4 regions of the Streptacidiphilus albus JL83 genome follow, and region 1 is predicted to be linked to each of the others. Evidence: riboswitches for the same ligand, from Rfam matches in the RefSeq annotation. Region 1 holds a riboswitch; each other region holds the start of a gene.

Region 1 (7,163 bases):
GGGACCAACCCGCTGACCGCGCCGAGCAGCGTCGACTTGCCCGCGCCCGAGGGCCCGACCAGCAGGCAGAGCTCGCCCTCGGGGACGGTGAGGTCGAGGCCGGAGAGGGCCGGGGCGGCGGCGTCCTGGTAGGTGACGGAGACCTGTTCGAAGGTGATCATCGGCTGTCCTTCGGACCGGAGGAGCGGGCGGTGGTCGACGGCGGGGCCGGGCGGGGCGGGAGCGGGGCCGCCAGCGCGGGCAGCAGGCCGACGGCGATGGCCAGGGCCGGCAGCAGCGGCAGCAGCGGCACGGCGAGCGGGACGACCGGCGGGTTCAGGGCGTCCGTGTAGCCGGGGCCGAGCGTCACCATGACCGCCGCGACCGCCGCCCCGGATCCGGCGACCAGCCATTCGCGCAGGCCCCACGGGTCGGGACGGTAGCGGCTGCGCACGGCCCGGCGTCCGCCCAGGGCCAGTCCGGCCACCGCCGCGAGCGTGCCGAGGGCGAGCAGCGGCAGCGCCCAGGCGGTGCCGTCCGCGCCGAGCAGCCCGTAGACCGCGACGCAGACGCCCAGCAGTCCGGCCAGCGTCAGCGCGGCCGTGGTGCGGCGGACGGCGGCCGGGACGTCGGCGGTGCGACCGAAGCCCCGGGTGTCCATCGCGGCGGCCAGGCTGACCGAGCGTTCGAGGGCGCTCTCCAGCACCGGGATGCCGACGGTGAGCAGCGCCCGCGCGCCCCGCTCGGTCCGGCCGCGCAGCCGGCGCGCGGCGCGCAGCCGCTGGACGTCGGCGACCAGGTTCGGGGCGAAGGTGAGCGCGACGACCACGGCGACGCCGGCCTCGTAGAGCGCGCCGGGCAGCGAGCGCAGCAGCCGGGCCGGGTTGGCCAGGGCGTTGGCGGCGCCGATGCAGGCCAGCAGGACGGCCAGCATCATCGCCTGGTAGAGCGCGAAGAGCAGCCCTTCGAGGGTGATCGGTCCGCCGATCCGGACGCCCTGGGCCCAGTGCGGCAGCGGCAGTTGCGGGAGGGTGATCAGGACGTGGGTCCCGGGCACGTCCCCGCCGAGGACCACGAAGAACAGCATCCTGATCCCCAGGACCACCAACCCCAGTTTCAGGAAGGCGCCGTAGGCCCGCGCCCAGGGCGCGTCGGTGCGCCGGGCGGCGACCACGAACCCGGCCACGGCCGCGATCAGCAGCAGCAGGAACGGGTTGGTGGTGCGCGAGGCGGCGGTGGCCAGGCCCAGGGCCCACAACCACCAGGCGCCCGGGTGCAGGTGCCGGATGGGCGGCGTAACGGGCATGGGGGGACGTCCAGTTGCTGGGGAGAGGGGAAGACGGGGACTGCCGTCCACCGCCCGGGGCGAACCCCGGGCGGTGGACGGCGGGCGGCGCGAGCGGCCGCGCCGAGCAGCCGGGCGGCTGGGCTCAGCGGTTGCGGCGGCGGCGGTTCATCGCCAGGGTGCCGCCGATCAGGAGGCCGAAGAACAGCACGCCGATGGCCAGCGCCGCCGGGTTCGACTTGGTCGGCTTCGGCGCGGCCTTCTTCGCGGTCGCGGTGGCGGATGGTGCGGTGGCGGCGGTCGACCCGTCGGCCGCCGTGGCAGTGGCCGTGGCCGCAGCGCCGCTGACCACCTCGCCGCAACCGCTCTGCGGGTAGCCGGTGATGGCGCACAGGATGCCGTTGCTGTCGTACCGGAGCGGCGGCGACACCTGTGCCAGCAGCTGCGCCGAGCTGGCGTCCTCGGCCAGCGTGGCGCAGAGCGTCAGCTCGGCCGGGGGAGTGGCGTTGCTGCCGGAGTCGGCCGCCGTCCCGTAGTCGATCACCACGGCGACGCGCTTCTTGCCGCTCACCGCCGGGGTGTGGGCGCAGGCGGCGGCGAAGTCCGGGGCGCTGCGCGGCTTCTCGGCCGCGCTGCTGTCCGCGCTGACGCCGAAGCGCCAGCCGTCGACCGAGCCGTCGGCCGGGACGAAGGTGTTGGGTCCGGACTGCTGGTAGGTCCAGCCGCTGCCGGAGCCCTCCCAGAACGACCAGTAGCGGTAGCTGCTGGCAGCGGCCGGGCCGATGCCGAGCAGCGCGGCGGCCGACAGCAGGACCGCCACGGTGAGCCCGCGCCGGAGGTGGCCGGGGCGCCGGATCCGACTGAGGTGACGGAGCGTCATGAGCGCTTGCCCTTGGCCCGGTTGTAGCTGATCAGGATCCCGCCGCCGACGGCGGCGACGAACAGCACGCCGAAGATCAGCCAGTTGGGGCCGCCGCTGCCGGACTTCTTCGCGGCGGCGGTCGGGGCGCCGGTGGCGGCGCTCGCGGCAGGGACGGCGGCCGGGGTGGGGCCGGTGGCGACCAGCTGGGAGACCAGGTCGGTGGTGCCGAAGGAGTGCGGGTCCAGGCCGGTGGCCTTGGCGTCCAGGATCAGCAGGGCGAGCGCGGCCGGGGAGGCCTGGCCGGTGCTGCCCTGGATCCAGGCCTCGCCGTTCTGCCGCAGCCACTCGACGGCGGTCTTCGCCGGGGCGGGCCAGCCGTTGTTGGCGAGCGAGAGCGCGGCCCAGGCGGTGTCGTTGTAGTCGGGGGCCGGGGTGGAGGAGCCGGCCAGCGGAGCGGTGAGGTGCCCGCCGTCGGCGCCGAGCTGCGCCGACAGGTACTGCGAGGCCGAGCGCATCGCGTCCGAGCAGGTCGCGGACGGCTGGGCGGAGGACGCCGCGGCCGGGTCGGTGACGGGCAGGAACCCGCCGCCGATGGCGAGGGCGGCCTGCACCGAGGCGGCGTTGTTGGCGGTCAGCGACCCGTTCTTGTTCGGCTGGTAGGCGAAGGCGCCCTGGTCGGCCTTGGGCGCGGAGCAGCCGAGCTGGAAGGAGTCCAGTCCGGCGATGGCGCTGTGCCCGCCCTTGACGACCGTCGCCGGGTCGGCCTTGGCGGCCAGCAGGGCGGAGACGACCAGCCCGGTCGAGTTGGCGTCGCTGGCGGTGCCGGGGTTGTAGGACCAGCCGCCGTCGTTGTTCTGCACCTGCTTGTACCAGGCCACCGCCTTGGCCACGGCGCTGTCGTGGCCGCCGAGGGCGACCAGCGCCTGCACCGCCATCGAGGTGGCGTTGGTGTCCTCGGCGGCGGCCGAGCAGGCCTTGGCCGGGGTCGGGTTGTAGGACGGCCAGCCGCCGTCCGCGCACTGCTGGCCGGTCAGCCAGTCGACCGCCGAGGCGGCCGGGGTGATGCCCTCCGTGTGCAGCGCCAGCAGGCTGAGGCCCTGCCGGAAGACGCCGTCGTAGGTGGGGTCGGCCTGGCCGTAGAGCCCGGCGGGCAGGGCGGCCGAGGCCGGGGCGGAGGGGGTCGCCGACGCGGAGGCCGCGGCCGCAGCCGCCGCCAGGACGGAGTCCGTGGCGGGGGCGGTGACGAGCGCGTAGGGCGACGCTGAGCCCGAGGGTGACGCGGTGGCGGCGAACGCGGGCGCGGCGGTGCCGGTGAGCACGGCTGCGGTCAGCGCGACGGCGCCCAGGCGGGCGGCGGTGAGCATGGCTGGTCATGCCTTTCGGGGAGCGGTGGGCGATCCGTAGACCTCGACGGGGCCGCTCACGTCCAGACAGGCACTCCGGCTCTACGGCTGCGGGTCAGCGCCGGAGTCGCACCGGCTTTCCCTGTCTGGACGCGGATCAACTGGGTGCAGCCACTGTATCCGCCGCCCCGGGCCCGGTTCGCAGCGCCCGGTGGCCGGGCCCGTGCTCACAGTGCCCGGTGCAGGGCCGGGTCGGTGTCCGGGACCTCCTCGGCCAGGCCGGTCTTGACCAGGCGCCGCAGGTGCGCGGCGGCCTCCGAGAGGGCGAGGTGGCGGGCCAGGAAGCCCAGCTCCGACCAGGGGCGGTTCCAGTGCATGCCCTGGGCGGCCTCCCAGAGGGTCAGCGGTCCCTGCTTGAGGTGGGCGTGCAGTTCGGCCAGCCGGTCGGCGTGGTGGCCGAGCAGCGCCCGCACCCGGGCCGGGCTGTCGGTGAAGCGGTACTGGTGCGCGGGGAGGACCTCCTCCGGGGCGAGCGCGCCGATCCGCTCCAGCGAGTCGAGGTAGTCGCCGAGCGGGTCGGCCGGCTCGTCCCCGGGGTTCTCCGGGTAGAGGCTGACCACCGGGCTGATGGTGGGCAGCAGGTGGTCGCCGGACAGCAGCCGGCTGGGGTGGTCGGGCTCGTCCAGGTAGAGGCAGACATGGCCGGGGGTGTGACCGGGGGTCCACAGGACCCGGACGTCGCGTCCGGGGACGCCGGCGGACTCGCCGTGCACCAGCTCGCGGTCGGGGAGCGCGTCGGAGAGGATCACGCCGGCGTTGCCGCCCGCGCCGCTGCCGCGCGCGCTGCCGCCGGCCGCGCTGTCGTCGTCCCGGCTGCCGCCGAAGGCCCGCAGCGCCGCCAGGTGCTCCTCCGGCACGCCCGCGCCGCTCATCGCCCGCGCCATCCGGTCCGCCCAGCGTCCGGACGGGACGCTGCGGATCGCCCGGATCACGGCGGCCTCGGCGCCGTGCATGGCTATCCAGGCGCCGGACTCCTCGCGGACGTGCGCCGACAGCCCGTGGTGGTCCGGGTGGTGGTGGGTGACCAGGATGCCGTGGACGTCGGTGAGCGCGAACCCGGCCGTGGCCAGGCCGTCGGCGAGCGCGGTGCGTCCGGTGGGGTCGTCCCAGCCGGTGTCGACCAGGACCGGACCGCGCGGCGTCTCCAGGGCGTAGACCAGGGTGTAGCGGAGCGGGTTGTTCGGGATCGGGACCGGGATGCTCCAGATCCCGCCGCCGCGGTACTGCACCGGCGGCAGGGTCCGGCTGCGCCAGGCCAGCACGTCCGGGGCGGTCTCGGCCCCGGCGTCGGGTGCAGCGGTGAGCGGGGCCCCGCTCACCGCCGCACCCTCGCCGCAGCAGGCTCCGCCGTCGCGGCCCTGCTCGCCTTCCGCGTCCTGACTCTGGGTGGGCATGGCGCCGTCCTCTCCCGCCGCTGTACTGGATCACGGTTGCTGGAACGCGGTTCTTGGTACGAGGTTCTTGGAGCGCGCTGACTAGAACACGTTACGTTCCTGATGCAACTAGTCGGGCAGCCTACTGCATGGCCGTTGCCCCTGATTACTAGAACTGGTATCAGTTCTATGCAACGTCAAAAGTGACGGGTCGTCAGCAGGGAGCCCGAACATGGCCGAGAATCCCACCAGCCCCGAGGTACGCGAACACGACCGGCTCGTCATCGGCGGGGTGCTGGTCGCCCCGGCCGGGGACGAGACCATCGAGGTGGTCTCCCCGCACACCGAGCAGGTCATCGGCCGGGTGCCGCACGCCTCCCGGGCGGACGTCGACCACGCCGTCGCCGTCGCCCGCCAGGCCTTCGACGAGGGCCCCTGGCCCCGGACGGGCCTGGAGGAGCGGCTCGCGGTCTGCGAGCGGATCAAGGACGGCATCGCCGCCCGCGCCGAGGAGATCGCCCGCTGCATCAGCTCCGAGAACGGCTCACCCTTCTCCTGGAGCATCCTGGCCCAGGCCTACGGCCCGATGATGATCTGGGACGCGGCCATCGCCACCGCCCGCGGCTTCGCCTTCGAGGAGCACCGGGCGGGGGTGCTCAACCCGCTGCTGGTGCGGCGCGAGCCGGTCGGCGTGGTCGCCGCCGTCGTCCCGTGGAACGTCCCGCAGTTCGTCGCGGCGGCCAAGCTGGCGCCGGCGCTGATCGCCGGCTGCACGGTGATCCTCAAGCCGTCCCCGGAGACCCCGCTCGACTCCTACATCCTGGCCGAGATCTGCGCGGCGGCCGGGCTGCCGGAGGGCGTGCTCAGCATCCTGCCCGCCGACCGCGAGGTCAGCGAGTACCTAGTGGGCCACCCCGGCATCGACAAGATCTCGTTCACCGGCTCGGTCCCGGCCGGGCGGCGGATCATGGAGGTGGCCTCCCGCAACCTCACCCGGATCACCCTGGAGCTCGGCGGCAAGTCCGCCGCCATCCTGCTGCCGGACGCCGACCTCGGCGCCGCCGTCGACAACCTGATGGGCTCGGCCTACATGAACAACGGCCAGGCCTGTGTCGCCCAGACCCGGATCCTCGCCCCGCGCGCCCAGTACGACGAGATAGCCGACCGGCTGGTCGCGGCCGTCGGCGCGCTGGTGGTCGGCGACCCGCTGGACGCCGCCACCCAGGTCGGCCCGTTGGTCGCGCGCCGCCAGCAGCAGCGCAACCTGGACTACATCAGGCTCGGCCAGGAGGAGGGCGCCAAGGTCCTCACCGGCGGCTGCGTCCCGGCCGCCCAGCCGACCGGCTGGTACGTCGAGCCGACGCTGCTCGGCGGCGTCGACAACCGGATGCGGGTCGCCCGCGAGGAGATCTTCGGCCCGGTGGTCTGCCTGATCCCCTACGAGGACGAGGCCGACGCGCTGCGGATCGCCAACGACTCCGACTACGGCCTCTCCGGCAGCGTCTGGTGCGGCGACGTCGAGCACGGCATCGACATCGCCCGGCAGGTCCGCACCGGGACCTACTCGGTCAACACCTTCGGGCTCGACTTCCTCGGCCCGTTCGGCGGCTTCAAGAACTCCGGCATCGGCCGGGAGTTCGGGCCCGAGGGGCTGGCCTCCTTCCTGGAGGACAAGACCATCCACCTGCCCCAGGGCTACGTCCCGCCGCAGCCGCCCTCCCCGGAGCGGGAGACCGGGGGCGAGGGCTGATGGGGGACCGGTGGCGGGTCGAGGTGGACCGCTCGGTGTGCATCGGCTCCGGGATGTGCGCCGCCTCCGCCCCGCAGGGCTTCCGGCTGGACGGGGCGCGCCAGTCGCACCCGGTCGAGCCGGAGGCGGACGCGTCCGAGGCGCTGCTGGCGGCGGCCGAGAGCTGTCCGGTCGAGGCGATCAGCCTGCTGCTGGCGGCGAGCGGCGACCCGGTCTTCCCGCCGGAGGACTGAGCATCACCGGAGGAGTGGGCCCCGCCGGAGGACCGGGCCCCGTCCGAGGACCGGGCCGGCGGGTCGAAGCCCGGGGACCGTCACTCGCCGAGCAGTCGGCAGGCGGTCTCCAGGTCGATCCGGACCTGGGCGATCGAGGCGCGTCCGGAGAGCCAGGTGACCAGCGCCGAGTGCCAGGTGTGCTCGATCACCCGGACGGCGGCCAGCTGCTCCCGGGTCGGCGGGTGGTCCAGGCCCATCGCGTCGCCGATCAGGGCCGTCGTCAGCCGGCTGACCTG
Region 2 (7,163 bases), 4.3 Mb from region 1:
CCACCCCGGCCGTGGCGTCGTAGCCGAAGAGGTAGTCGACGGTCGCCGCCATCTCGAAGGCGCCCTTGTAGCCGTGCCGGCGCATCGCGGCCATCCAGCGCGGGTTGACCACCCGGGCCCGGAACACCCGGTGGGTCTCCTCGCCCAGGGTGCGGGTCTTCACCTGGTCCGGGGTGGCGCTGTCGCCGACGTACGCCTCCGGCGAGACGCCGGTGAGGTGCCGGACCATGGCCACCATGCCGCCGTGGTACTGGAAGTAGTCGTCCGCGTCGACCAGGTCGTGCTCGCGGGTGTCGATGTTCTTGGCCGCGACCGAGATCCGGCGGAAGGCCTGCTCCATGTCGCCCCGGGCCTGCCGCCCGTCCAGGCCCTTGCCGTAGGCGTAGCCGCCCCAGACCGCGTAGACCTCGGCCAGGTCGGCGTCGGAGCGCCAGTTGCGGGCGTCGATCAGCGGCAGCAGGCCCGCGCCGTAGGCGCCCGGCTTGGAGCCGAAGATCCGGGCCGTGGCCCGGCGCCGGTCGCCGTGTTCGGCGGTGTCCTGCTCGACGTGCGCCCGGACGTAGTTGACCTCGTCCGGCTCGTCCAGCGCCGCCACCGCCTGCACCGCGTCGTCCAGCAGCGCGACCACGTGCGGGAAGGCGTCGCGGAAGAAGCCGGAGATCCGGACCGTCACGTCCACGCGCGGGCGGCCCAGTTCGGCCGGCGGGACGATCTCGAAGCCGGTGACCCGGCGCGAGGCGTCGTCCCAGACCGGACGGCAGCCCAGCAGCGCCAGGATCTCGGCGATGTCGTCGCCCTGGGTGCGCATGCAGGAGGTGCCCCACACGGTCAGCCCGACCGAGCGCGGGTGCTCGCCGGTGTCGGCCAGGTAGCGCGCGATCAGCGAGTCGGCCAGGGCCTGCCCGACCTCCCAGGACAGCCGGGAGGGAATGGCCTTGGGATCGACCGAGTAGAAGTTCCGCCCGGTCGGCAGCACGTTGACCAGCCCGCGGGTCGGCGATCCCGAGGGCCCGGCCGGGACGTAGCCGCCGCGCAGCGCCCGGATGATGTGGGTCAGCTCGTCGGTGGTCCGGCCCAGCCGGGGCACCACCTCCTCCGCCGCGAACTCCAGCACCGCGACCGCCTCCGGCAGTCGGCGGCCCAGCACCGAGGCGACCAGCGGCTCCGCCGCCTCCGGCGACCAGTCGGCGGCCTCCATCCCCTCGGCCAGTCGGCGGCAGAGCTGCTCCAGCAGGTCCACCGCGTCCGAGCCGGTGCGTGACGGACCGTCGACCAGCTTGCGCAGTTCGGCACTCACCTCGACCGCCGCGCCCGGCTCGGCCAGCAGCCGCTTCTCCTCCAGGCCGAACTCCCGGGCCAACGAGGCCCGCAGGCCCGGTAGTGCGTCCGCCGCGCCGCCCCAGACCTGGGCCGAGCGCAGCACCGCCAGCACCAGGTTGACCCGGGCCTCGCCGACCGGCCCGCCGCCGAGGATGTGCAGCCCGTCGCGGATCTGCACGTCCTTGATCTCGCACAGGTAGCCGTCGATGTGCATCACGAACTCGTCGAAGGCGTCCTCCTCCGGCTGGTCCTCGACATGGAGGTCGTGGTGCAGCTCGGCGGCCTTCACCAGGGTCCAGATCTGCGCCCGGACGGCCGGGGCCTTGGCCGGGTCCAGGTCCTTCACCAGCGCGTACTCGTCCAGCAGCTGTTCCAGCTTGGCCAGGTCGCCGTAGGTGTCGGCGCGCGCCATCGGCGGCACCAGGTGGTCCACGACGGTGGCGTGGCCGCGCCGCTTGGCCTGGGTGCCCTCGCCCGGGTCGTTGACGATGAACGGGTAGATCAGCGGCAGCTCGCCGAGCACCGCGTCCGGGGCGCAGCCGGCCGAGAGGCCGAGGCCCTTGCCCGGCAGCCACTCCATGGTGCCGTGCTTGCCCAGGTGGATGACGGCGTCCGCGCCCCAGGACTGCTCCAGCCAGCGGTAGGCCGCCAGGTAGTGGTGCGAGGGCGGCAGGTCCGGGTCGTGGTAGATGGCGATCGGGTTCTCGCCGAAGCCGCGCGGCGGCTGGATCATCAGCACCACGTTGCCGAACTCCAGCGAGGCCAGCACGATCTCGTCGTCGTCGACGTAGAGGTTGCCGGGGGCCTCGCCCCAGTGCTGCCGGATGCCCTCGCGCAGCCCCGGCTCCAGCGACTCGAACCAGCCCCGGTAGTCGGCCAGCGGCACCCGCGCGGGCGCGGCCCGCAGCTGCTCCTCGGTCAGCCACTCGACGTCGTGGCCGCCGGCCGCGATCAGCCGGTGGATCAGCTCGTCGCCACCGGCCGGGTAGTCGCTGACGCCGTAGCCGGCCTCGCGCAGGGTGTCCAGCAGCCGGACAGCCGAGGCGGGGGTGTCCAGGCCGACGGCGTTGCCGACCCGGGAGTGCTTGGTCGGGTAGGCGGTGAAGACCACCGCGACCTTCTTCTCGGCGTTGGGCTTGTGCCGGAGTGCGGCGTGCCGCAGCGCGATCCCGGCGACCCGGGCGGCCCGCTCCGGGTCGGCGGCGTAGACCGGGATCCCGTCCGTGCCCATCTCCTTGAAGGAGAACGGGACGGTGATGATCCGGCCGTCGAACTCCGGGATGGCGACCTGCATCGCCGCGTCCATCGGCGAGAGCGCCGCGTCCGAGGCCTCCCAGACGGCCCGGCTGGAGGTCAGGCACAGCCCCTGCAGCACCGGGATGTCCAGCTCGGCCAGCGCCCCGATGTCCCAGGCCTCGTCGGAGCCGCCGGCCGAGGCGTCGGCGGCCACCGCACCTCCTGCTGCCAGCACCGTGGCCACCACCGCGTCGCAGCGGCCCAGCAGGGCGTAGAGCTCGGCGTCGGCGCCGCGCAGCGAGCCGCAGAAGACCGGCAGGGCGTTGCCGCCGCCGGCCTCGACCGCGTCGCAGAGGGTCTCCACGAAGGCGGTGTTGCCGGAGAGTTCGTGCGCCCGGTAGAAGAGCACGCCGACGGTGGGCCGGCCGGCGACGAACTCCCGTGCGCCGCTGACGCCGTACTGCGGCATCGGCTGGGCGGCGGTGAAGCCCTCACCGGTGAGCAGCACCGTGTCGGAGAGGAACCGGGCCAGCTCGGCCAGGTTGGCCGGGCCGCCCTCGACCAGGTAGGTCAGCGCCTCGGCGACCACCCCGGCCGGGACCGAGGAGAGCCCCATCAGCTCGGCGTCCGGCACCGCCTCGCCGCCGAGCAGCACGGTCGGCACGCCGGAGGCGGCGATCACCGCGAGCCCGTCCTCCCAGGCCCGGCGTCCGCCGAGGAGCCGGACCACGGCCACGTCCGCGCCGTCCACCAGGCCGCGCAGCTCCTCGCCGGGGTCGACCCGGGTCGGGTTGCCGATCCGGTAGCCGGCCCCGGCGGCGCGGGCCGCGAGCAGGTCGGTGTCGGCGGTGGACAGCAGCAGGACCGTCGCAGCGCGCGGTTCGGTGGCCACGTCGGGCTCCTTCGTGATCGTCAGGAAATCGGTTCGGGGTGGTGCGTTTTCGGGCTGCCCGGTCATGGCGCGCCCGGCGGGACGAACGGCAGGCCGGCCGGGACGCCGCCCTCGATCAGCCGCAGCAGGGCGTCGGTGTCGGCGTGCTGCTCGATCAGGTCGCCGAGGCGGTCGAGCCGTTCCTCCCGGGCGGCGGCGAAGCAGGTGTCCGGCGCGGGGGTGAAGTCCCGTCCGGAGCGGGCGGCGGCCTCGCGCAGCAGCGCGCGGCGGAAGCCGTCGTTCTCCAGCAGGCCGTGCCAGGTGGTGCCCCAGACCGCGTCCGCGCGGCAGCCGTCCAGGGCCTGGCCGGCGGAGTCGGTGACGAAGGGCTCGCCGCCGTCGACGTCGGCCACCCCGTGGTGGATCTCGTAGCCGAAGACGGTCTCGCCCAGAGCCCGTCCGACCGGCCGGGCCAGCGTCTTCTCGGCGGCGAACTCGATCCGCAGCGGCAGCAGTCCGAGCCCGTCGACCGTCCCGGCCCGGGACTCGACCCGGTCGGTGATGGTCCGGCCGAGCATCTGGTAGCCGCCGCAGACGCCGAGCACCGGCAGTCCCCGCTCGGCCCGGGCGGCCAGCGCCGCGTCCAGGCCGCGCTCGCGCAGCCAGGCCAGGTCGGCGACGGTGGACCGGGTGCCGGGCAGCACGACCAGGTCGGCGTCGGCCAGTTCCTCGGGCCGGGTCGCCCAGCGCACCAGCACGCCCGGCTCCTGGGCGAGGGCGTCGATGTCGGTGAAGTTGGACAGCCGGGGCAGCCGCACCACCGAGACCCGCAGCACCTCCCGGCCGTGCGCGGCGCCGCCGGGCGCGCGGTCGACGATCCCGGCCAGGTCCAGCGAGTCCTCGGCGTCCAGCCACAGCCCCGGCAGCATCGGCAGCACGCCCAGGCTCGGACGGTGGGTCAGCTGCCGCAGCATGTCCAGACCAGGCTGCAGCAGCCGGACGTCGCCGCGGAACTTGTTCACGATCCAGCCGCCGACATGCCGCTGGTCCTCGGCCGACAGCAGCGCCAGCGTGCCGAACATGGCCGCGAACACCCCGCCCCGGTCGATGTCCCCGACCACCACCACCGGCAGCGAGGCGGCCGTGGCCAGGCCCATGTTGGCGATGTCCCGGTCACGCAGGTTGATCTCGGCGGGGGAGCCCGCGCCCTCGCAGACCACCACGTCGTAGCGGGCGCGCAGGTCGGCCAGGCAGTCCAGGGCGGTGCGCAGCAGCGCGGGCTTGCGCTCGCGGTAGTCCAGCGCGCCGACCTCGGCGACCGGGCGGCCCAGCACCACGACCTGGCTGCGGCCGTCCGCGCCGGGCTTGAGCAGCACCGGGTTCATCGCCGCCTCCGGCTCGACCCCGGCCGCCGCCGCCTGCATCGCCTGGGCCCGGCCGATCTCGGCGCCGTCCAGGGTGACGAAGGAGTTCAGCGACATGTTCTGCGCCTTGAACGGCGCGACCTTGACGCCCTGTCGGGCCAGCCAGCGGCAGATGCCGGCGGTGACCACGCTCTTGCCCGCGTCCGAGGTCGTCCCAGCGACCAGCAGTGCGCCGTTCATCGTCGCCTCCCCCTCTTCCCGATCACACTGCTCGCCAGTACGGCCGCTCCGGCCGCCAGCAGTCCCACCCGCCGGGAGAGCACGCAGGCGCGTTCGATGTCCGCGACCGCCACCGGCCGCGCCCCCGCGCCCAGCACCGGTCGGTGCTCTTCGCGGGTGCCGTAGCGCAGCGTCCCCCCGAGTCGTACCCCGAGCGCGCCCGCGAACGCCGCCTCCGCCTGGCCGGCGTTGGGGCTCGGGTGGGCGGAGCTGTCGCGGCGCCAGACCCGCCAGGCGTCGGCGCGGCGCGCGGGCTCGGCGGCGGCGACCGTCAGCAGCGCGGTCAGCCGTGCGCCCGGCCAGCCGGCCACGTCGTCCAGCCGGGCCGAGGCCCAGCCGAAGCGGAGGTGGCGCGGTGAGCGGTGGCCGACCATGGCGTCCAGGGTGTTCACCGCGCGGAACGCCAGCAGCCCGGGCGTGCCCGCGAGCGCGCCCCAGACCAGGGCGTTGACCACGGCGTCGGCGGTGTTCTCGGCGACGGACTCGACCACGGCGCGGGCGACCTGCTGCTCGGTCAGCTCCCGGGGGTCGCGTCCGCAGAGGTAGGGCAGCCGCTCCCGGGCCGCGGCGAGGTCGCCGGACTCCAGCGCCCCGCCGATGGTGCGGGCCTCGCGGACCAGCGAGGCGCCGCCGAGCACGGTCCAGGTGGCGGCGGCGGCCAGCGCCGCGCGGCCCGGCGCCGAGTCGCGCACCAGCCGGTCGGCGGCCAGCGCCCCCAGCGCGACCGAGCCGACGCTCAGCGCGGTGAAGGCGGCCCCGGCGTCCCGGCGGTCCCGCCACAGCCGTCGCTCCAGTGCGCCGGCGGCCCGGCCGAAACCGGCCACCGGGTGCCCGCGCCGGGGGTCGCCGAGGACCGCGTCGGCCGCGTAGCCGGCGGCGACGCCCAGCGCGAAGGCGCTGCGCACGGCGGTCAGTGGGGCGACTGCGCAGGGACGGCGGCAATCGGCGGCAGGGGGGAGGCGCGCATGGCGTGGATGTCCTCACTCAGGGTCCGCGCCCTGGATCGACGAACCGGGGGCGAGAGTCTCCTGGCTTCCGGATCGACACGCTTCCGGGCCTTCCCGCAGCGGAACCGAGCTGCCGTGGCCGATGTTCGAAAGCGCTCCCCGGTGACAGTGGCGGGACCGCGCCGGATTCGCACCGGCTTCCTCTCCATGCCTCCGTATGGCCCATTGATCCCACCATGCGGCCGGATGACGCGTCAACACGCCGTCCAGCGACGATGGTCACACCAGAGGCCCGGCCTGGTTGCTCTGGCCGGGCCCGCTCCGCGACCCGGCCCGAGCAAGCCGGGCCGGGCCCGCTCCGCGACCCGGCCTGAGCAGTTGGGCCGGGCCCGCTCCGCGACCCGGCCTAAGCCGCGCTGTCGCGCCCCTGCACGCTCGGCGGGTTGATGCTGCCGGTGATCTGCCGCGGCTGGTTCCTGACCAGGCTCAGCAGCTCCGCGCCGCCCTGGGTGAGCTGGGCGACCGGCGTGGACCGGTTCTGCGGGCCGCTCTCGATCTGCCGTCGGAGCACCTGCTCGGCCGGACTCGCCGGCGGTCGGAGCATCCGGTCCTCGAACCAGGCGAGGCCGAGGATGACGAGCAGCCCCAGCGGGGCGACGAGCAGCCAGGTAAGAACAGCCATGGGCACTCCTTGGTCGTCGAGTGCTGCGCTCCGGTCACCCCCGGATCCAAGCCTCGGCCCCGGGTGCGGATTCCGCATCTCGGAGTGCCCACGACCGGTCGCTCTGTGTCAGAGTCCCTGGTGGAAGCCGTTCCCCCGGCGCGGTCAGTGCCGCCCGGAGATCACGTCGGCGACCCTGGCGATCGGCGAGGTGGTCGCCCGCCCGGCCAGCTCCTGCCGGTCCGCCGCGTGGTAGGCCGCGTACATCCCGTGGACGCCGATCCAGCGGAACGGCTCCGGCTCCCAGCGGCGGACCTGGTGGCCGACCCAGGGCAGTGCCGTCAGCTCGGTGCCCTCGGTGCCGTGCAGCTCCCGCAGCACCAGGTCGCGCAGGGTCCGCGCGGCCAGGTTGGTGGTGGTCACGCCGCTGCCGACGTAGCCGCCGGCCCAGCCGAGGCCGGAGACCCGGTCCAGCTCGACGGTGG
Region 3 (7,163 bases), 5.6 Mb from region 1:
GCCGCAGGGGCAGCGGCGGCCGTTCGGGTCGACCGTCAACTGACCGACCTCCAGGGCCAGTCCGGCGCTGCCGGTGTGCAACCGGCCGTCGACCACCAGTGCCCCGCCGATGCCCCGGTGGCCCGAGGCGATGTAGAGCAGGTGCCGGGCGCCGCGCCCCGCGCCGTGCCGGTGCTCGGCGAGCGCGGCGAGGTTGGCATCGTTGGCGACGTCCACCGGCAGCCCCAGACCGGCCTCGGCCACGGCCTGTTCGAGCAGGTCGCCGACGCGGGTGCCGGAGGGCCAGTCCAGGTACATGGCGGCGACGGCGGTGCGCTCGGGCAGGGCGACCGGGGTGGGCACCGCGAGGCCGAGGCCGACGCAGCGGCGCGGGTCGGCGGCGATCTGCCGCGCGGCCTCGGCGACGACGGCGCGCATCACCCGCTCGGGGGTCGGGTCGGCCGGCAGCGGCAGGTCGACCGGCTCGCCGAGCAGCCCGCCGAGGCCGGCCAGGGCGACGGTGAAGCCGTCGGCGTGGACCTGCGCGGCGACCACGACCGGCCCTGACGCGTCGACAGCCAGCCGGTGCGAGGGGCGGCCCCGGGTGCCGCCGGCCGGCCGGGCGTCAACGGTGATCAGCCGCAGCGCCTCCAACTCGCCGGTGATCGCGCCCGCGGTGGCCCGGGTGACCCCCAGCGCACCGGTGAGCGCGGAGCGGGTCGGCGCCGCTCCGGTGTGGATCAGCGAGAGCGCGGGCCCCAGGGCCGCACGCCCCCGGTCGGGACTTGTGTGAGTACGCTGCACCCTCCTATTCTGACTTTGTGCCGCAAATAAACAAAACAGCCGTCACTCCTGTCGCCTCCGCCGCCCCACACACCCGCCGTCCCACCGAGTGGTCGGCCAACCGGATCGCCCTGACCGCCTTCTTCGCCCTGGACGGGCTGGTCTTCGCCGGCTGGGTGGTCCGCATCCCGGCCGTCAAGGCGGCCGTCCACGCCTCGCCGGCCGATCTGGGGCTGGCCCTGCTCTGCGTGTCGATCGGGGCCATCGTGACCATGGGCCCGGTCGGCCGGCTGGTCCTGCGCCACGGCACCGCGCGGGTCACCCTGGTCGGCGCGGTCACGATGTGCGGCTCCGTGGCCCTGCCGCCGCAGGTCCACACGGTGCTCGGGCTGAGCGGGGCGCTGCTGCTGTTCGGCGCCGGCTTCGGCACCATGAACGTCGCCCTGAACAGCGCGGCGGTGGACCTGGTCGCCGTCATCCGCCGGCCGGTGATGCCGACCTTCCACGCCGCCTACAGCCTCGGCGGGCTGATCGGCGCCGCGCTCGGCGGAGTGCTGACCCGTTCCCTGACGGCCGCTCAGCACCTGGGCCTGATGGCGGCCTTCGGCCTGCTGGTCACCGCCGCCGCCGGGCCGGTACTGCTGCGCACCCACCCGGCGCCGGTGGCGGCCGCGGAGCCCGAGGACCCCGCTCCGGCGCCGGCCGACGGCCGGCTCCCCGCCGCCGGACCGTTCTTGCTGGTGCTGCTGCTCGGCCTGGTCGCGCTCTGCGACGCCTACGGCGAGGGCGCACTGGCCGACTGGGGCACCCTGCACCTCACCGCCGACCTGCACACCAGCGCCTCGGTCGCCGCCGCCGGCTTCGCCGCGTACTCGCTGGCGATGACCACCGGCCGGTTCAGCGGCACCCGGCTGGTCGAGCGCTTCGGCGCCACCCGGGTCATGGTCGGCGGCAGCGGCCTGGCCGCCGCAGGCATGCTGGTCGGCGCGCTCAGCCCGTCGCTGCCGCTGGTCCTGGGCGGGTTCCTGCTGGTCGGGCTCGGCCTGTCGAACATCTTCCCGCTGGCGATCGACCGGGCAGGGGCGCTCGACGGACCCAAGGGCGTGGCCACCGCCTCCATGCTGGGCTACGGCGGCATGGTCCTCGGCCCGCCGGTGATCGGCTTCCTGGCCCAGGGCATCGGACTCCCGCACGCCCTGCTCTCGGTGGCGCTGCTCGCGGCCCTCTCCGGCTGCTGCACCCTGGCCGTCCGCCGGGCCGCCGCCCGCACGATTGACTCTTGACAGACTCTTACCTACGATCGGCAGATCGTGACGGCACGAGGAAGCTGGTGGAACTCCAGCACGGTCGCGCCACTGTGAGCCGCTCCCCTCCCGGGGACCGGCGAGTCAGACACTCCGCCGCCGCGATGCCCCACCGAACCGAGGGACGCACGATCCCCGAAGGAGGCTCATCGATGAGCAGCAGTCTGCCCCTTACCGGTGTCACGGCCGGTGCCGCCGTCGGCCCCGCCACCGCCACCGCTCCGGTCGTCCTGCCCGCCGCCAGGGCGGCGGCCTGGCTCGCCGGCACCGCTCTGGCCGCCCTCGCGGCCTACTACTTCATCGGCGTGGACCAGGGCGCCTACTCGGTCCTCGGCCAGGACATGCACGTCCACGAGTTCGTCCACGACGCCCGGCACTTCCTCGGCTTCCCCTGCCACTGACCACTGCTGACAGGTCATAGATAAGTCGACAAGGGAATACGTGATGGAGAAAAGACTCATCCTGCGCGGGGTGCTGGCCGGCGCGGTGGCCGGGCTGCTCGCCTTCGTCTTCGCGCGGATCTTCGCCGAGCCGCTGATCGGCCGGGCGATCGACTACGAGAGCGGACGCGACGCCGCCGTCGCCGCGCTGGACCGGGCCGCCGGGACGGCGGTCCCGGACGAGGGGCCCGAGCTCTTCAGCCGTGGCGTCCAGGCCAACCTGGGGATCGGCGTCGGCATGGTGCTCTTCGGCATGGCCATGGGCGCGCTCCTCGCCGTCGTCCACGCGGTCTGCGTCGGCCGGGTCGGCCGGCTGCGGCCCCGCACCCTGGCGCTGCTGGTGGCGCTGGGCGGCTTCCTCGGCATCTACCTGGTGCCGTTCCTGAAGTACCCGGCCGACCCGCCGTCGATCGGGCACCCGGACACCATCCACGACCGGGGCAACCTCTACCTGGGCATGGTGGGCTGCTCGGTGCTGCTACTGGTCGCCGCCGTATGGTTGGGCCGACGGCTCCAGCCGCGCCTCGGCAACTGGAACGCCACGCTGCTGGCCGGCGCCGCCTTCGCGGTGGCCATCGGCACGGTCATGGCCCTGCTCCCCTCGCTGGGCGAACTGCCGGCGAACGTGAAGGAGTTCGGACACATGGCGAGCGAGACCCCGCTGCCGCTGCGGGACGCCCGGGGCGTGATCGTCTACCCGGGTTTCCCGGCCGACACGCTCTTCTCCTTCCGGCTGTACTCCGTCGCCGCCCAACTGCTGCTCTGGGCGACCCTGGGGCTGCTGTTCGGGCCGATGGCGGAGCGGCTGCTCGACCCCGGACGCGCCGCTCTCCGGCGCGCGCCGCAGGCGGTCGGCGTCCAGACGGTCGGCACCCAAGCGGTCGGCGCACCGGCGGTCGGCGCACTGTGAAGCCGCTGGAGCCGGGCCCGGTCGCGGCCGGGACGGAAGCGACGCTGCGGCGGCTCGCGGCCCTCGGGCCGTTCTTCGCCGTGGCGGCGCATCCCCCGCCCGTCCGCCCGGACGCCGCTCCGCCCGCCCCCTGGCGGGTCTTCGGCGAGCTGACCGCCGACCCGGCCCTGCTCCGGGACCGGGTCGACCGGGTCCGCGCCCACCTGGCCTCGGCCGGCCGACAGCCGGTCGCGGCGGTGGAGCTGCGGGTCGCCGCGTCCGTGGCCCAACTCGGGCTGACCGCCCGGCTGCTGTCGCCCGCCCTGGCCCTGGCCGCGCTCGACGGCGCCCGCCCGTGCCTGGATCCGGGCGCCCTGCGCTGGCAGCCGGAGCTCGGCGGCGCCTTCCCGCTCTCGCTGCCGCTCGCGGACCTGGCCCCGGGCCCCGACCCGGCCCCGGCACCCGGCGTCCCGGCCGGCACGGCCGACCCGGCCGGGACGGTGGAGGCCTGGGCCGACGCCCTGCTGGCGGGCCCGGTCCGGGAGCTGGTCCGGGCGGTGGCGCGGCTTTCGGTCGCCGAGCAGATCCTGTGGGGCAATGTCGCCTCGGCCGTCGACGCCGCCGCCCGGGTGGCCGGCGCGGCCCTCCCCGCGCGGGCCGCCCGACTCCGGGCCACCGCCGACCTGCTGCTGGACCATCCGCTGCTGCGTGCCGCGCACACGGCCGACGCCGGTACCGGCCGGTTCCGGCGACGCAACTGCTGCCTGATCTACCGGGCCGCGCCCGGACGGGCCGGCGGTCTCTGCGGGGACTGCGTCCTGGGCGGCGGCCGAGCCCCCGCCCGGTAGCGGGTCGACCGGCCGGTCAGCCCACCGGGTCCGCGTCCGGAGCCTGCCGGGCCGCCGGCGCCGCGCCGTCCTTGGGCGGGTGCAAGTCCCAGCCGATCAGCGCGACCAGTTCCTCGTGGGTGATGCCCGGCGGGACCGGCTTGGGCGCGACCGTCCGGATCGGTGGCTGCCAGCCCTCCTCGGGGGTGTAGCGGCGGACCACCCTGGCCGGCGCGCCGACGACCACGCTGTGGTCGGGGACGGTGCCGCGCACCACCGCGTTGGCGGCCACCACCACGTTCCGGCCGATGGTCGCCCCGGGCAGGATCACCGCGCCGGTGCCGATCCAGCTGCCGGAGCCTATCGACACTGCCTCGTTGCGCGGCCACTGCTTGCCGATGGGCAGGTCCGGGTCGTCGTAGGAGTGGTTCTCGTCGGTGACGTAGACCCCGGGGCCGGTCCAGACGTCGTCGCCGAAGGTGATCGAGTGGTGCCCGACGATATGGCTGTCCCGGCCGATCACGCAGCCGTTGCCGATCCGGACGACAGGCTCGGGGCCGAGGTCGAGGCCGGGCAGGAAGCCGGCCGACATCGAGACGCCCTCGCCGATGATGCAGTAACTGCCGATGTGGATCCACTGCTCGTTGAAGACCGAGCCGAGCGGGAAGGTCAGCCGCGAACAGGGGCCGAGCGCGCCGAAGCGCAGCCGTCCGGGCCGGTCGGCGCTGACCGAGCCGGCCTCCTGCACCCACCCCCAGCCCCGGTGGACCAGCGAGGTCGCGGCGCGACCGGCCCGCTTCCGGACGGCGGTGCGGATCTTCTCGGCGAACGGCAGGAGTGCCTTCGTACGGTCGGTACGAAAGGCACGGGAGCGGGTAGTGATCGGCGGCATGATCAGAGGGTACGACGGCTGCGGCGCGTGCCTGCTTGGGGTGCGGCGGCTGTCGCGCAAGTCCGATGCGACTTCTTCACCCGAACGGCAGGAGGCGAACGTGCTGCCGCCGTCGCCGCTGTCGGCGGGCACGCCATCGCACGGGCCGACGACTGGAAGTGTCAGGGGCGCCTGCGGGCACGACAGCCCGTGGAACCTGAGCGATCCCACTGATGAGACCCGGCTGACGATGAACCCCTGTCTCCCGTTCCTCCGGTCGCCTCCGAGCCGGGGGCGACGGGGCAGGCAGCGGGTACCGGAGTCGACCGTGGCGCCCTTGCCGGCCACCACCCTCAAGGAGGATGGTTTTGCAAGTACCCGCAACGATTTCGACACGGGAGATCACCATGGCGCTAGATTTCTTCGGGATCGATCCCACCACCGAGAAGGACGGATCTCCTACGGTGTGGGCGGAGCGCGAGACCGCAGACCTGGTGTTCCAAGGACCGATGGCAGAAGAGGAGTTGACGGCAGAGGTCGGCGGCCGGAGCTGGTCGCCCGGCCACTCGGCGGGCATCCCGGCTCACGAATTTGTGATGAGGATGCCAGCCCGCATGGTGCCGTTCATCAGGAAGGCGTGCGATGAAGCAGAACGACTGGCAGCAACCCGAGGTACCGAGCTTTGACGAGTCGCTGAGCCGCGCGCAGCGGTCGGCTGTTCACCTGGAGATGCGGGACGCCTACGGTGTCGGCGGTGAGTCTTCCGGCTTCTCCCGGTGGTTGAAGACGGGCGAGAGGGACAACGACCCCACCTCGGAGTACTGGCGCGAGTGGGTCGAGAACATCGCGGCCAACGTCGCCCGCGGCGTCGTGATCCGACGCGCCCGGATCGTCTCCGAGCCCGTCACCGACTACATCCGGTGGGAGCATGAGGGCACTGTTGTGAACCTCGCTTCGGGTGAGCAGGTCCGATGGCTACCACGCCGCCTGGCGTCGGACATCGCACTGCCCGGAAACGACTTCTGGGTGTTCGATGGCGAGACCGTGGTGTTCAACCACTTCACAGGCGAGGGGGATTGGGCAGATCCACCGAAGGAACTGAGGGCTGAGCCGGCCGTGGCGAAGCTGTGCACCTCCGCCTTTGAGGCGGTGTGGGAGCGGGCCATCCCCCACGAGAAGTTCACCATGTGACGCCCACTGCCGCTACGACCAACCGGACCGCCCGCCGATGCCCCCTCTTCCCCCGTCCTCCAGCGCACAAGCCGCACGGGCGGCTCTTGCCGATCGTCTCCAGAACATCCGCAAGGACGCCGGGATAACCGGCCGTGAGCTGTCTGCACGGTGCGGGTGGCATCCGGCGAAGACCTCACGCCTCCAGGATGCGAAGGCCGCCCCCTCCGAATCGGATATCCGCGCGTGGTGCGCGGCCTGCGGTGCCGGAGACCAGGTGCCTGACCTCATTGCGGCAGCCCGTGCCGTTGAGTTGATGTACGTCGAGTGGCGGCGCCTGCGGCACGCCGGGCTGAGGAACCTACAGGAGTCCTACACAGCTCTGTACGAGCAGACCCGGATGTTCCGCTTCTACACGTCCGACGTGGTACCGGGGGTGTTGCAAACGTCTGCTTACGTTCGGGCAATCATGTCCCGGTTCGCCACAGCGAGCCGTACCCCGGACGATCTGGAACAAGCTGTGGCGACGAAGATGGAGCGGGCCGAAGTCATCCACTCCGGCAATCACCGATTCGTGTTCGTACTGGAGGAAGCGGTTCTTCGCTACCGGATAGGCGACGCTGAGGCCATGGCCGGCCAGCTTGGACACCTGCTCTCAGTCATGTCACTGCCGCGCGTCAGCCTGGGCGTCATCCCGTTCACCGTCGAACGGCCCATGTGGCCGGTCGAGTCCTTCCGGGTCTACGACGACCAGCGGGTGCAGGTCGAGCTGGTGTCCGCATCGGTCAACGTGACAACCCCGGCAGAAATCGGGGAGTACGTGCGTACCTTCGCCGAACTGCAAGCCCTGGCGGTATACGGGGCGCGTGCCCGCGCTCTGGTCACTACAGCGATAGCCGC
Region 4 (7,163 bases), 4.3 Mb from region 1:
TCGTCCAGCGGGGCCCGGCCCTCCGCCCGGCAGAAGTCGGCCAGGGTGCTGCCGGCCCCGGGGGCCGAGATGCTGGAGGCGTCGGGCGTCGACTTCAGGTACATGCCGGTCGGCATCCTGGTCCGCCAACTGTCCATCACACCGCCGAAGATCCGGACCGGTGCGGCGCCGCGGGCCAGGTGCGCGGCCACGGAGAGGCCGTACGGTCCCGCCCCCACGATCACGACAGGTGCACTACCGTTCATCGCTCAGCTCCCCAGCTTGATGACGTTCCGTCTCGCCCTGGTCCCGCTCCCTGATCGGTGGGTCCATGCTGCTACGGAACGGCTCCCCTGTCATGGGTTCGATCGGATTTGCGATCGGCGGCGCCGGGGCCTGGACCGGGGCCCGGCACGGGACTTGGCGAAAGCGCGTCGACGCAGGCCGTGCCCCGGGCATCATGGATCCACCGATCGGGGAGCGGGACCAAGCAGGGGGGCTGCCTTGGACAACGGACGGGACCGAGGGCTCGACATCGGACTCGACAGACGGGTGCCGGTGCTCGTCGTCAAGATCGGCCGCTACCCGCTGCACCACGGCGGGGTGGGCGCCATCCGCAGCCTGGGCCGGGCCGGCGTCCCGGTCTACGCGATCACCGAGGACCGGGCCACCCCGGCCGCGCTCTCCCGCTACCTCCGCGGCCGCTTCGTCTGGCCCACCGTCGGGACCGAGCCGGCCGAACAGCTGCTGGCCGGGCTGACCCGGATCGCCCGGCAGGTGGCGGCCCGCGAGGGCCGCCGCTGCATCGCCCTGCCCACGGACGACGAGGCCGCCGTGCTGCTCGCCGAGAACGCCGCGGAGCTGGCCCCGTACCTGGTGATCCCGGCCGTCCCGGCCGAACTGCCCCGGGCGCTGGCCGGGAAGCAGTCGCTGCACCGGCTCTGCCTGGAGCACGGGGTGGCCACCCCGCGCTCGGTGCTGCCGCGCACCCCGGCGGAGCTCGCGGCCGCCGCCGAGGAGCTGGTCTTCCCGATCGTCGCCAAGAACGCGGACCCCTACGCCCGGCTCAGCGATCCCGCGGTCGGTTCGACCACCCTGCTGGCCGACCGGGCCGCGCTGACCCGGCTGGCCGCAGGCTGGCCCGCCGCCATGCCCCGGGTGCTGCTGCAGGAGTACCTGCCGATGGAGCACGCCGAGGACTGGATCGCCCACCTCTACTGCGCCGGCGGCGGGTCCGCAGGCGGGGCCGAGGAGAGCGGGGCCGACGGGGCCGCGGTCAATCAGGACGTGGTGTTCACCGGCGTCAAGGTCCGTTCCTGGCCGCCGCGCGGCGGCGTCACCGCCCACGCCTACACCACCGCCAACCCGGAGCTCGCCGAGGAGAGCGCCCGCTTCTGCCGGGCCGTCGGCTTTCACGGCATCTGCGACCTGGACTGGCGCTACGACCGCCGGGACGGCCGCTACAAGCTGCTGGACTTCAACCCCCGGGTGGGGGCGCAGTTCCGGCTGTTCGAGACCGGCCCGGGGATCGACCTGGTCCGCGCCCTGCACCTGGACCTCACCGGCCGGGCCGTGCCCAAGGGCGACCAGTTGGAAGGCCGCAGCTTCACCGTCGAGATCCTGGACGCGCCGGCCCGGGTCGCCTTCGGCCGGGGCCACCGCTCCGCGCAACTGCCGGAGGGCGCCTCGGCCCCGCCGGTGCGCCCGCGCGGCCGGCTGCGCGAGCTGGCCTGGGCGGCGGCCGACGACCCGCTGCCGGCGGTGTCGGCCGCGCTGCGCTCGGCCGGTCCGGCCTCGCACCGGCTCGGGTCCGCGCTGCGCTCGCTGCTGCCGCCCGCGCACAGTTGAACGGATGAGCGGGCGAGCGGGGGCGCAGGGCAGCTGACGTGGGAGAGGACACACAGCGCGCGGTTGACTCCCCGATGCGCAGCGTGGTGGGATTCCGGGGCCTGATACGGCGGCAATGATGAGGAAGTCCGGTGCGAATCCGGCGCGGTCCCGCCACTGTCACCGGGCGGCCGCTCCACCGGGCGGACCGTCCGCGAGCCAGGAACTCTGGCCGCCGTCACCACGATCCGGGGCGCGGACCCCGAGTGAGGACTGCCACCATGCGCCCAGTCGCACCCCCGCCTGCCCCGGCCGCCCGACTGGTCGGCATCGGCATGGGACCGGGTGATCCGGAGCTGGTGACCGTCAAGGCCGTCCGCCTGCTGACCGAGGCCGACGTGGTCGTGGTCCCGGTGATGGACAGCGGCGAGACCGGCCGGGCCGAGGCCACCGTGCTGCACCACGCCGCCGCCGCCAAGGTCGAACGGATCGTCTTCGCCCTGAACGAGCGTCAGGACCGGGCCCGCCGCGAGGCCGCCTGGGACGCCGCCGGGGCCCGGGTCGCGGAACTGCTGCGGACCCACGGGCTGGTGGCCTTCGCCACCATCGGCGACCCCAACGTCTACTCCACCTTCACCTATCTGGCGCAGACCCTGACCGCGCTGATCCCCGGGCTGGCGGTGGAGACCGTGCCCGGGATCACCGCCATGCAGGACCTCGCCGCGCGCAGCGGCACCGTCCTGGCCGAGGGCACCGAGCCGCTGACCCTGGTCCCGGTCACCGCCGGGTCGGCCGTCCTCCGGGACGCCCTGGCCGGTCCCGGCACCGTCGTCGCCTACAAGTTCGGCCGGCTGGCGGCCGAGGTGAAGGCGGCCCTGGCGGACACCGGGCGCGACCGGGACGCGGTCTGGGGGGCCTCGCTCGGCCTGCCCGACGAACAGATCCGACCGGCGGGACACCCCCTCGACGGTCCGCTCCCCTACCTGTCCACGCTGATCGCACCGGCGACCCGAACCACCCGCGGAGGCAAGCTGTGAGCAGCGCGACCCCTGAGGCCGATCCGACGGCCGAGTCCGAACCGGTCGGCAGGATCACCTTCGTCGGCGCCGGCCCCGGCGCGGCCGACCTGCTGACCTTCCGCGCCGCCCGTGCCATCGCCGAGGCCGACACCGTCATCTGGGCCGCCAGCCTGGTCCAGGAGGAGGTGCTGGAGCACGCCCGGCCGGACGCCGAGATCCTCGACTCCTCGCTGATCCCGATGGAGGACGTGCTCGCGGTCTACGCCCGTGCCGCCGCCGAGGGCCGGAAGGTGGCCCGGATCCACTCCGGCGACCCCTCGCTCTGGGGCGCGGTGCAGGAGCAGTTGGACCGCTGCCGCGAGCTCGGCCTGGAGACCGAGATCGTCCCCGGCGTCTCCTCCTTCGCGGCCGTGGCCGCCATCGCCCAGCGCGAGCTGACCATTCCCGAGGTCGCCCAGAGCGTGATCCTGACCCGGCTCGGCGGCGGCAAGACGCCGATGCCGCCCGGCGAGGAGGTCCGCGACTTCGCCCGGCACGGCACCACCATGGCCATCTTCCTCTCGGCGGCGCGGGCCAAGCAGCTGGTGGAGGAGCTGACCGAGGGCGGCTACCCGCCGGAGACCCCGGTGGTCATCGCCTACCAGGCGACCTGGCCCGACGAACTGGTGCTGACCGGCACCCTGGAGACGCTGGAGGCGCAGGTGAAGGAGCACAAGCTGTGGAAGCACACGCTGTTCCTGGTCGGCCCCGCGCTGGCCGCCACCGGCACCCGCTCGCACCTCTACCACCCCGGCCACTTCCACGGCTTCCGGCGCGCGGATCCCGAGGCGCGGCGCGCCCTGCGGGCCGCCAAGCCATGACCGGCCCCGCGCTGCGCCCGGTGAGCGGCGTACCGCAGCGGTGGATCACGGTCCTGGGCTCAGGGCCGCTCCCCGGACGCCCGGAGCTGGTCGCCGACGCCGACCTGGTGCTCGGCGGACGCCGGAACCTGGACGCGGCCGGCGTGCCCGCCGACCGCGCGCTGGTCCTCGGCCCGCTCGCGCCCGCGCTGGACGCCGTCGCCGCGCTCGCCCCCGCGTCCGCCCCCGCACCCGCACCCGCACCCGCACCCGCACCCAGCGACGGGGCGTCGGCAACGACCGCCCGGGTGCTGGTGCTGGCCTCCGGCGACCCGGGGTTCTTCGGCATCGTCCGCGCCCTGGCCGAGCGCTTCGGGCCGGACGCGCTCGACGTCAGGCCCGGTACCAGCAGCGTCGCCGAGGCCTTCGCCCGGATCGGCCTGCCCTGGGACGACGCCGTGGTGGTCAGCGCCCACGGCCGCGACCCGCGCACCGCCTTCAACGCCTGCCGCTCGCAGCGCAAGACCGCCGTGCTGACCGCGCCCGGCGCCGGACCGGCCGAGATCGGCGCGGCGCTGCTCGCCGTGCCCGGGATCGAGCGGCGGCTGGTGGTGGCCACCGACCTGGGCACCGCGACCGAGCGGGTCGAGGAGCTGACGCCGGCCCAGGCGGCGGCCCGGGACTGGCCCGGCGTCCAGGTGGTGCTCTGCCTCGCCGTCGCGGACGGTGCGGGCGGTGCGGACGGTGCGGTCGGCCCGATGCGCGCGCTGGCCGGGCCGACCGAGGGCCCGGACGGCTGGGCACTGTCCGAGGAGGCGTTCGAGCACCGGGACTCGATGGTCACCAAGGCCGAGGTGCGGGCCCTGGCACTGGCCAGGCTCGGGCCCCGGCTGGGCACCCTGGTTTGGGACGTGGGGGCGGGCAGCGGCTCGGTCGCGATCGAGTGCGCCCGGCTGGGCGCAGCGGTGGTGGCGGTGGAGCGCACCGAGGACGGGGTGCGCCGGATCCGCGCCAACGCGCGGGCGCACGGCGTCGACGTCGGAGTGGTGCACGGAAGCGCACCCGGGGCGCTCGACGGCCTGCCCGCGCCGGACGCGGTCTTCATCGGCGGCGGCGGGGCCGACCTGCCGGCCGTCGTCACCGCCTGCGCCGAGCGGGCGCTGCGCACCGTGGTGGTCACCCTGGCCGCCCTGGACCGGGTCCCCGACGTCCGGGCCGCACTGCTCGCGGCCGGGTTCACCGCCGAGGGCGTCCAGCTCCAGGCCGCCCGGCTGGCGCCGCTGCCGGGCGGGGTGAGCCGACTGGCCGCGATCAACCCGGTCTTCGTGCTCTGGGGCACCAGGACCGCCCCCGGGTCCATACCTGTCGACTCATCAGCAACCACCGCACCATCGGGAGACTCATAGTGATTGGCCTGATCGCGGCCACCGCCGCCGGCCGCCGGTCCGCCGCCCGGCTCGCCGCCGCCGACCCGGAGTTCGCCCTCTACACGGAGCCGACCGTCGCCGCCTCCGTGCGCCGGGCCTGGACCGAGTGCGAGCAGCTGGTCTGCTTCCTGGCGACCGGCGCGACCGTACGGCTGATCGCCCCGCTGCTCGCGGACAAGCACACCGACCCCGGGGTGGTCTGCGTCGACGAGTCCACCCGCTTCGCGGTGGCCCTGGTCGGCGGGCACGAGGGCGGCGCCAACGCGCTGGCCGCCCGGGTCGCCGAGGCGCTGGAGGCACAGCCGGTGGTGACCACGGCGACCGACGCGACCGGCGTCCCCGGTCTGGACACCCTCGGCCTGCCGGTCACCGGCGACCTGGCGGCGCTGAGCCGGGCGCTGCTGGACGGCGAGCCGGTCCGGCTGGTCGCCGACGCCGTCCACCCGCTGCCCGCGCTGCCGCCGAACGTCTCCGCCGACGCGGCGGCGGACGCCCCGACCCTCTGCCTCAGCGACCGGCTGCCGGCAGCGGGATCGACCGTCCCCACCGTCCAGTTGTACCCGCGCAGCCTGGTCGTCGGCGTCGGCGCCAGCCGGGGCGTCCCGACCGAGGAGGTGCTCGACCTGGTCCGCTCCGCCCTGGCCGAGGCCGGGCTCAGCCCGCTCGCGGTCGGCTGCCTGGCCAGCGTGGACGCCAAGGCCGAGGAGCCGGGGCTGGTCGAGGCCGCCCGGACGCTCGGCGTCGAGCTGCTGACCCACCCGGCCGAGGCGCTGGCCGCCGTCGCCGTGCCCAACCCCTCGGCCGCGCCGCTGGCCGCCGTCGGCACGCCCAGCGTCGCCGAGGCGGCGGCGCTGCTGGAGTCCGGGGGCGAACTGGTGGTCGCCAAGCGGAAGTCCGAGCCCGAGGGCCGGGCCGCGATGTGCACCGTCGCCGTCGCCCGCCGCCCGGTGCGCGGCCGGCTGGCCGTGGTCGGGCTCGGCCCCGGCGCGCGCGACCTGCTCACCCCGCGCGCCCGGCAGGAGCTGCGCCGGGCGTCGGTGATCGTCGGCCTGGACCAGTACGTCGACCAGATCCGCGACCTGCTGCGCCCCGGCACCCGGATCGAGGAGACCGGCCTCGGCGCGGAGGAGGAGCGCGCCCGCAGCGCGGTCCGACTGGCCGAGGAGGGCCACGCGGTGGCGCTGATCGGCAGCGGCGACGCCGGCGTCTACGCCATGGCCTCCCCCGCGCTGGCCGAGGCCGGGGCGGACATCGACGTGGTCGGCGTCCCAGGGGTGACCGCCGCGCTGGCCGCCTCCTCGCTGCTGGGCGCGCCGATGGGCCACGACCACGTCTCGATCAGCCTGTCCGACCTGCACACCCCCTGGGAGGTGATCGAGCGCCGGGTCCGCGCCGCCGCCGAGGCCGACCTGGTGGTCACCTTCTACAACCCGCGCAGCCGGGGCCGGGACTGGCAGCTGCCGAAGGCGCTGTCGCTGCTGGCCGAGCACCGGGAGCCGGCCACCACGCCGGTCGGCGTGGCCCACGCCATCTCCCGCGCGGACGAGTGGCACACCGTCACCACCCTGGCCGAGATCGACGTGACCACGGTCGACATGACCACCGTGGTGGTCGTCGGCAACACCGCCTCGCGCACCGTCGCCGGCCGCATGGTCACCCCGCGCGGCTACCGGTGGCAGGGGTGACCCCCGCAGCGAGCTCCGCAGCGACCTCCGCGCCGACTCCCGCCCCGGCCGCCGTCGACCCCCTGGAAGGACTGCCCGGATGACCCCTCGCCAGGTCCACCCCATCGAACGCGAGTCCTACCGTCGGCTGCGGGCCCGCGCCGACACCAGCCACCTGCCGCCGCTGACCCGCGCGGTGGCCGAGCGGATCGTCCACTCCAGCGCCGACCTCGGCTACCTGGACGAGCTGGTGATCGCCGAGGAGTCGGTGCTCCGGTCCGCCGCCGACGCGCTGGCCGCCGGGGCGCCGCTGGTCGCGGACGTCGAGATGGTGGCCGCCGGGATCACCGCCCGCCGGGCGCTGTGCCGGGTGCGCGAGGCCAAGGGCGACCCGGCGACCGGGCTGAC

What was found. Region 1 has a riboswitch for cobalamin ahead of BS75_RS48035 (prenyltransferase/squalene oxidase repeat-containing protein). Riboswitches for the same ligand answer to the same signal wherever they lie in the genome.
Region 2: it holds a riboswitch for cobalamin, as region 1 does, so the genes downstream of both, BS75_RS29840 (cobalamin biosynthesis protein) here and BS75_RS48035 (prenyltransferase/squalene oxidase repeat-containing protein) in region 1, are expected to answer to the same signal.
Region 3: it holds a riboswitch for cobalamin, as region 1 does, so the genes downstream of both, BS75_RS35240 (CbtB-domain containing protein) here and BS75_RS48035 (prenyltransferase/squalene oxidase repeat-containing protein) in region 1, are expected to answer to the same signal.
Region 4: it holds a riboswitch for cobalamin, as region 1 does, so the genes downstream of both, cobI (precorrin-2 C(20)-methyltransferase) here and BS75_RS48035 (prenyltransferase/squalene oxidase repeat-containing protein) in region 1, are expected to answer to the same signal.

The regions. Positions count from the first base shown of each region.
Region 1 is NZ_JQML01000001.1:2,459,428-2,466,590, reverse strand. Features, by position in the region: gene BS75_RS10685 (ABC transporter ATP-binding protein) at 1-161, opposite strand, end outside; gene BS75_RS10680 (energy-coupling factor transporter transmembrane component T) at 158-1,285, opposite strand; gene BS75_RS10675 (SCO2322 family protein) at 1,410-2,144, opposite strand; gene BS75_RS48035 (prenyltransferase/squalene oxidase repeat-containing protein) at 2,141-3,490, opposite strand; adenosylcobalamin-variant (AdoCbl-variant) riboswitch at 3,551-3,621, opposite strand; gene BS75_RS10665 (MBL fold metallo-hydrolase) at 3,697-4,923, opposite strand; gene BS75_RS10660 (aldehyde dehydrogenase) at 5,135-6,652, shown strand; gene BS75_RS10655 (ferredoxin) at 6,652-6,885, shown strand; gene BS75_RS10650 (TetR family transcriptional regulator) at 6,966-7,163, opposite strand, start outside.
Region 2 is NZ_JQML01000001.1:6,785,092-6,792,254, forward strand. Features, by position in the region: gene cobN (cobaltochelatase subunit CobN) at 1-3,448, opposite strand, end outside; gene BS75_RS29835 (cobyric acid synthase) at 3,511-5,031, opposite strand; gene BS75_RS29840 (cobalamin biosynthesis protein) at 5,028-5,984, opposite strand; cobalamin riboswitch at 6,070-6,247, opposite strand; gene BS75_RS29845 (hypothetical protein) at 6,424-6,699, opposite strand; gene BS75_RS29850 (NAD(P)/FAD-dependent oxidoreductase) at 6,844-7,163, opposite strand, start outside.
Region 3 is NZ_JQML01000001.1:8,099,814-8,106,976, reverse strand. Features, by position in the region: gene BS75_RS35250 (ROK family protein) at 1-783, opposite strand, end outside; gene BS75_RS35245 (MFS transporter) at 801-2,045, shown strand; cobalamin riboswitch at 2,048-2,180, shown strand; gene BS75_RS35240 (CbtB-domain containing protein) at 2,219-2,467, shown strand; gene BS75_RS35235 (CbtA family protein) at 2,511-3,416, shown strand; gene BS75_RS35230 ((2Fe-2S)-binding protein) at 3,413-4,243, shown strand; gene BS75_RS35225 (acyltransferase) at 4,260-5,114, opposite strand; gene BS75_RS47255 (hypothetical protein) at 5,456-5,779, shown strand; gene BS75_RS35220 (DUF6879 family protein) at 5,736-6,284, shown strand; partial or broken gene BS75_RS52005 (helix-turn-helix domain-containing protein) at 6,322-6,528, shown strand; gene BS75_RS35215 (DUF5753 domain-containing protein) at 6,541-7,163, shown strand, end outside.
Region 4 is NZ_JQML01000001.1:6,756,785-6,763,947, reverse strand. Features, by position in the region: gene BS75_RS29755 (FAD-dependent oxidoreductase) at 1-245, opposite strand, end outside; gene BS75_RS29750 (carboxylate--amine ligase) at 484-1,827, shown strand; cobalamin riboswitch at 1,921-2,057, shown strand; gene cobI (precorrin-2 C(20)-methyltransferase) at 2,088-2,843, shown strand; gene cobM (precorrin-4 C(11)-methyltransferase) at 2,840-3,685, shown strand; gene BS75_RS29735 (bifunctional cobalt-precorrin-7 (C(5))-methyltransferase/cobalt-precorrin-6B (C(15))-methyltransferase) at 3,682-5,070, shown strand; gene cobJ (precorrin-3B C(17)-methyltransferase) at 5,070-6,776, shown strand; gene BS75_RS29725 (precorrin-8X methylmutase) at 6,856-7,163, shown strand, end outside.